2 regions of the Endozoicomonas sp. GU-1 genome follow, and region 2 is predicted to be linked to the other one. Evidence: predicted binding sites of a transcription regulator. Region 2 holds the regulator's gene; the other holds the start of a gene.

Region 1 (3,421 bases), 500 kb from region 2:
GGCACCCGGACCAAATGGCTGGCCTGCACGACGTCCGTCTGGCGTAGTACCGGTCTTCTTACCGTATACCACGTTAGAGGTAATGGTCAGAACGGACTGGGTTGGAATCGCATCGCGATACATCGTGTGAGAAGCGACTTTCTTCATGAACGTTTCAACCAGTTCACAGGCAATCGTATCGACACGCTCTTCGTTATTACCAAACTTCGGAAAATCACCTTCAATTTCGAAGTCGATAGCAATGCCGTCTTCATCACGCACCGGCTTGACTTTGGCGTATTTAATGGCCGACAGAGAGTCAGCAGCAACGGACAATCCGGCAATACCACAGGCCATGGTGCGAATAACATCACGGTCATGCAGGGCCATCAGAGAAGCCTCGTAAGAGTACTTGTCGTGCATGTAATGAATACAGTTCAGGGCAGCCACATACTGACTGGCCAGCCAATCCATGAGCGTATCAAAACGTGCATAGACATCGTCGTAATCCAGGTATTCCGACGTGATCTTGTCAGTTTTCGGACCAATCTGAATTTTCAGCTTCTCGTCCACACCGCCATTGATGGCGTACAGCAGCGTTTTACCCAGGTTGGCGCGGGCACCGAAGAACTGCATCTGCTTGCCAACAACCATTGGCGACACACAGCAGGCGATGGCGTAATCATCGCTGTTCATATCAGTACGCATCAGATCATCATTTTCGTACTGGATAGAGCTGGTATCGATGGATACTTTGGCGCAATACTCTTTGAAAGACACCGGCAGCTGCTCAGACCACAACACCGTAATATTTGGCTCTGGTGATGGTCCCATGGTGTACATGGTGTTCAAGAGACGGAAAGAGTTTTTGGTAACCAGTGTACGACCATCAAGGCCCATACCGCCGATAGCCTCAGTGGCCCAGATCGGGTCGCCAGAGAACAGCTGATCGTATTCAGGGGTACGCAGGAAGCGAACCATACGCAACTTCATTACGTAGTGATCGATCAGTTCCTGGGCGTCCGTTTCAGTGATTTTGCCTGCTTCCAGGTCACGCTGGATATAGATATCCAGGAAAGTAGCCGTACGTCCCAGAGACATGGCCGCACCATTCTGGGACTTAACCGCAGCCAGGTAACCAAAGTACGTCCACTGAACCGCTTCACGGGCAGAGGCAGCAGGGTTACCGAGATCGCAACCGTATTTGGCCCCCATCTCCTTGATCTGCATCAGCGCCTTGATCTGCTCCATGATCTCTTCACGCAGCTGGATAGTACGCTCAAGATTTTCACCGGCAGTCAGCGCTGCATCCAGAGACTTGTGCTGGGCCTTCTTATCAACAATCAGTCGGTCAATACCGTACAGAGCGATTCGACGGTAGTCACCGATAATACGTCCACGGCCGTAGGAATCCGGCAGACCGGTGATCACACCTGACTTACGACAGTTGCGAATGTCAGCAGTATAAACATCGAAAACACCGGAATTGTGCGTCTTACGATATTCAGTGAAGATCTTGTTAACCATGTCATCCAGTTTACGGCCATAAACTTCACAGGAAGTTTCAACCATACGGATGCCACCGTTGGCGATGATGCCACGCTTCAGCGGCTTATCAGTCTGCAGACCAACAATGGTTTCCAGATCTTTATTGATGTAGCCAGCGTCGTGAGAAGTAATAGTGGATGGCAGATCGGTATCGAAATCCAGGGGGGCGTGAGTGCGGTTCTCTTCCCTGATGCCTTCCATAACATCAGCCCACAGTTTGTCTGTTGCTTCAGTGGAACCGGCCAGGAAGGAACTGTCACCCTCGTAAGGGGTGTAGTTTTTCTGGATAAAGTCACGAACGTTGATGCTTTCGGACCAGTCGCCGGAAGTGAATCCTTCCCATGCTGCTGGCAGTTCGCTGGTGGTTACAGTCATACTAAGAGGCTCCTGATAGGTTGGAGAATTCTTTGGGAATGCTGTTCCGGGTCAGTCAGACTGCATCGATTGGCGGTGACACCAACTTGATCTGCATCAATGAAAGTAAATCATTGTCGGCGTATCGTTTGCCTGTCTTGCGGGGACGCAGATATTGCGATAACACATCATCACAAAAATCATCACATTTATGTGGTCATACCGCAGGTGTAAAGCCGGCCAACCCGGTGAATAAGAAATAATTTCAGTCAAATTAACGTATATACGACAACTCCGCCATCAGTGTTAATACCTACTGGTTATAAAAATACATAAACAGATTTCCACAGGAATTAACAAAAAAGGATATCCTCTTATATTTTATTAACTATCCCTTGATTAGCAAAAATTAGTTATTACCAATAGTCCAAAATTCAAAAAAATTATGAAATCAAGCAACGATCCATTTTTATGAATGCTAGTCTTTGTTTCTGTTAATTCTATTTCGTTTCGTTTTTCAAAATAATTAACGACACTAACATTATACTGTTAACGTTTGTTGCCGTTTATTCAGAGAGTTTTAAGTAGTGTTACCTATTCATACCGAAAATGGGTTTGTCTAACATCGTCAACCAAATAAAGACATTTTATCCGTTTCTGGGAGAGGATGAACAGGAGGTAGTTATGAGCAAATATATTTACACAACCATTTACGAACAGTTCACCGGCCTGAAGCCACCTGAGCCAAAAGACCACAAGCCACGTCGCCGTAGAGGTTACGGTCACCCATATCGTATGCGCCTGAATATGCAGGAAGGTTCTGTCCAGAACAGTGAACTGCTGTCTGAGCGGGACTCAGAAAGAGACCTGTATGAACAGACGCCTGTTTCCGTTTTTCAGCCATCGGTTACCAAGCAGCCTGTCCGCAGGTTTTCGTCCGGTGGTCAAAGCTATCGCAGTGGTAACAGCGTTGGTAACAACAGCGCCATCAGCGGCACTATGAGCTGCAGACCTGCTGCGCCTGAAGACCGCCATAGCAGCGCCGAGCCCAAGGTAACCTACAAAAAGCGCCGCCAGTACGGGCCTTCAGGCTTCGGTATTGGCTCAATGAGCAGAGACGGCAACGACAACTCTGAGTATTGAATACCCGTTTTATATTGATTGTTTTTGAATACTGACACTACCAGCCAGGCTTATTCAGCGGAGCTTGTCTAGCGGAACCCAGTCATTACTTTCCCGGATTATTTTCGCCAAAGGCCCTTATTTCAAGGCCTTTGTGCTTTTTTTGAACCCATAAAATCAAAGCGTTCTTTGCTGTAGATAGCTGTCATAATCCGGAATATGCCGGTTATGAGATTGTCCAAGCAAGTCTGACGAGAATATGTAATCCGCCGAGCTCTGGTTACAGGCAACCGGGATATTCCACACCGCTGCAATCCGTAACAATGCCTTAACATCCGGATCATGGGGCATTGGCTCAAACGGGTCCCAGAAAAATACCAGCAGGTCCAGTTTGCATTCAGAAATCAATGCGCCAATC
Region 2 (3,421 bases):
ACATCTACATCGGCATGGATCACTTTGCCCTGCCAGACGATGAACTGGCCATGGCCCGGGAGGATGGCACGCTGCACCGGAATTTTCAGGGTTATACCACCCATGGCCATTGCGACCTGATCGGCATGGGCGTGTCTGCCATCAGCCAGGTAGGCGACACTTATATTCAGAACAGCACCGATGAAGCCCGGTACTGTGCAATGCTCAATGAACAGCAATTGCCAATGGTTCGCGGTCTGAAGATGACCGCTGATGACAAAGTCCGCCAGGCAGTGATTACCCAGCTGATCTGCCACTTCAAACTGCATTTCAGCGATATTGAACAGCGGTTTGATATTCAATTCAGGGATTACTTCCGGGATGAGCTGGCAAGACTGGAGCCGATGAGGGCGGACGGCCTGATCAGTCTCAATAGCGATGGCTTGCTGGAAGTACTGCCGAAGGGAACGCTGCTGATCCGTAACATCTGTATGCAGTTCGACCACTATCTCCATCAACCGGAAATGAAAGAAAAGACGCTCTACTCAAAGGTTATCTGAGCAGCACTCCGGAGCAATCACCAGGCTCCGGAGCCCCTCTCCCGCCAGTACCGACAATGACTGATCATCCCGCACAGAACCGAAACCTCTCTGCAGCTCACCGGCTTATCAGCAAAAAACTGAAACTGACGACGACTTGCCACCACTATCACATTGATTTACTTGAAACATAAGTGCAAAATCTGTCATGTCCGTTAAATACCACGAACGAAAATTTAATCCTGTGACATAAGACAATGTCAGATTGATTTTCCAGGGATAAAGACATACAACCACCAGGAGCCATGACCATACTATTATCAGGGTCAGCCCTGGGCTGGATAGACGACACGGCAGATGAAAGCTCACCGGAACCACCGCAGTTTATGACGCATTGCTAAAGCAGCACCAAACCCCTACCCTGGGTCTGCCCGGTTGCGTACATACCTGATTTACACTCCGGTAATACTTTTCATACACTTGGTTTTCCATAAACAGTGTCGAATTTCGCCAAATACGACTTTGAGGCCTCTCAATGACGTCAAAGCCCAACGTCCGACAGCCGAGCCATGTGGCTTGCAGAGACTGCAGCCTCAGCTCACTGTGCCTGCCACTGGCACTGAGCATTAAGGATATCGATCAGCTGGATCACATTATCAAGCGTGGGCGTCCTTTGAAAAAAGGCGAACACCTGTTTCTGGAAGGTGACCCCTTTACCAGCGTCTTTGCTGTTCGCTCAGGGGCTCTCAAAACCTACACAGCGACCAATGAAGGTGAGGAACAAATCACCGGGTTTTACCTGCCCAGCGAAATTCTTGGCCTGAGCGGTATGGATACGGATACCTATCCGGTGTCGGCCCAGGCGATGGAAACCACCATGATCTGCGAGATTCCTTTTGAGCAACTGGAAACCCTTTCCGATCAATTCCCGGAACTGCGCCGACATCTGATGCGCCTGATGAGCAAGCGTATCCGTGAAGACCAGCAAATGATGATGCTGCTGTCCAAGAAAAACGCCGATGAACGTATTGCCACCTTCCTGATTAACCTGGCCAGCCGTTTTCGTCGCCGGGGCTTTTCTTCGCAGTCGTTCCGTCTGTCCATGTCGAGAAATGAGATGGGGAACTACCTGGGCCTGGCGGTAGAAACGGTTAGTCGTGTATTTACCCGATTCCAGAAAAACGGCCTGATCTCCGCCGTGGGCAAGGAAATCGAAATTCGCAACTCGGTTGAACTCTGTGCCCTGGCCGGGGGAAAAACCCTGGAACCCAACCCTATTGCTACCAACGCCTGACTTTATCCTCTAAAGAAGCTACCCTTTGAGGTGGCTTCTTCCTTTTTATCCATTGACTGACAGCGGCATGCTCCCTCCCATGCATACAAACGAATGTTCATCCGTTCAGGAATATCTGCGAACGCAAATCAGAACCATCGCCAACTGGCCCCATGAAGGCATCCTGTTTCGGGATATCACCACACTGTTTGAAAACCCGGAAGCCTGGCGTAAGGCCGTGGATGTCATGGTTCAGCGTTATGAGAACCAGACTTTTGATCGCATTGGCGCGCTTGATGCCCGCGGTTTCCTGCTTGGCTCGACACTGTCCTATATCATGAACAAGCCGCTGGCACTGTTTCGCAAGAAAGGCAAACTGCCCGGCAAAACCCTCAGTGTCGAGTATGACCTTGAATATGGTAAAGCCGTACTGGAAATGCATGAAGACACCATTAAGCCCGGTGAAAACATTCTGTTGGTGGATGACCTTATCGCCACCGGAGGCACACTGCTGGCTGCCGATCAGTTGATCCGACAAGCAGGAGCCAGCACACTGGAAGCTGCAGCTATCATCAACCTGCCAGACCTCAAGGGTGCTGACAGACTCAATGCGGCGGGCATTCCAACCTATGCCCTGTGCAATTTTGCCGGTGAGTAAAACCACCCTCAGTTCAGAATTTCAGGGATGATACGATATGTCTCTTAGATCCAGGGTCAATGTCTGGATCTGAGAGCCACTCCCGCAATTACAGGACGCACAGACCGGGATCTACCCGGAAAAAGGACTTTGCAAATGGGAATATGCGCCAAGGAACTAAGGCACTATGTTGTTCGCCCCGCACTCAAGCATCTGGGTATGTGGAGCCCTACTGCTGAGAACCTGCTGCTTGGTACCGCGGCCAGAGAGTCCGGGCTTGGTTTTCATCTGAAACAGGCCAATCACCAGGCGCTCGGTATCTATCAGATTTCCCCACGCATGCACCGCAATATCTGGGACCTGTTTCTGGCCCCGAACGCTGACTTATCCAGCAAAGTCCGGGGACTGGCCAGCCAGCGGGAGTTTCTTTCCCACCCCCATCATGAACTGGCGACCAACCTGGTTTACGCCACCGCCATTGCCTGGCTTATCTATCACCGCTGCGGTATTCAGATCGAAGATATTGATAAAGAAGACATCACTGCCATGGCCAGATTATGGCAAAAGCACTTCCACAGCAGAAACCCCGGAACACTCCAGAGCTTCTGCGAAAGCTATCAAAAGATGATTATTGAATCAGGCTGCTCCACAGAGGAGTCAACGTACTTTAACCAGGCTGCAGCCAAACCGGCATAACAGGATTCAGCCTGCCTGCTCCCTTATCGCCTTGATGATGGATGCTCCCCTACAACCCCTTGGCCTCAGCACATTGAACACAGAGGTCAGCATAAGGCATAACCTCAAGGCGCTGAACCGGAATTTCCTTACCGCAGGACAGGCAGAAACCGTAATCGCCCTCATTTATACGATCAAGGGCGCGGTTAATTTTACCCAGTTCAATCACCGCCTCGTTACCCAGTGCATCAATAACCTCATCATTCTCCCGTTCCTGCGCCTGCTCAGACCAGTCGGCACTGTTTTTTCGGGAAGCAT

The links. Region 2 encodes FNR, which switches genes on or off when oxygen is low (the NO sensors DNR and NnrR bind a similar motif). Its sites were predicted from a motif close to TTGATNTANATCAA; they were not measured.
Region 1: the regulator FNR is predicted to act here: its motif matches at 1,989-2,002, upstream of pflB (formate C-acetyltransferase).

Annotation. Positions count from the first base shown of each region.
Region 1 covers NZ_CP114771.1:1,387,438-1,390,858, forward strand. The annotation lists gene pflB (formate C-acetyltransferase) at 1-1,902, opposite strand, end outside; gene O3276_RS05705 (hypothetical protein) at 2,566-3,024, shown strand; gene O3276_RS05710 (methylglyoxal synthase) at 3,181-3,421, opposite strand, start outside.
Region 2 covers NZ_CP114771.1:1,885,115-1,888,535, forward strand. The annotation lists gene hemN (oxygen-independent coproporphyrinogen III oxidase) at 1-539, shown strand, start outside; gene fnr (fumarate/nitrate reduction transcriptional regulator Fnr) at 1,054-1,812, shown strand; gene O3276_RS07600 (adenine phosphoribosyltransferase) at 1,892-2,449, shown strand; gene O3276_RS07605 (hypothetical protein) at 2,648-3,124, shown strand; gene O3276_RS07610 (TraR/DksA family transcriptional regulator) at 3,174-3,421, opposite strand, start outside.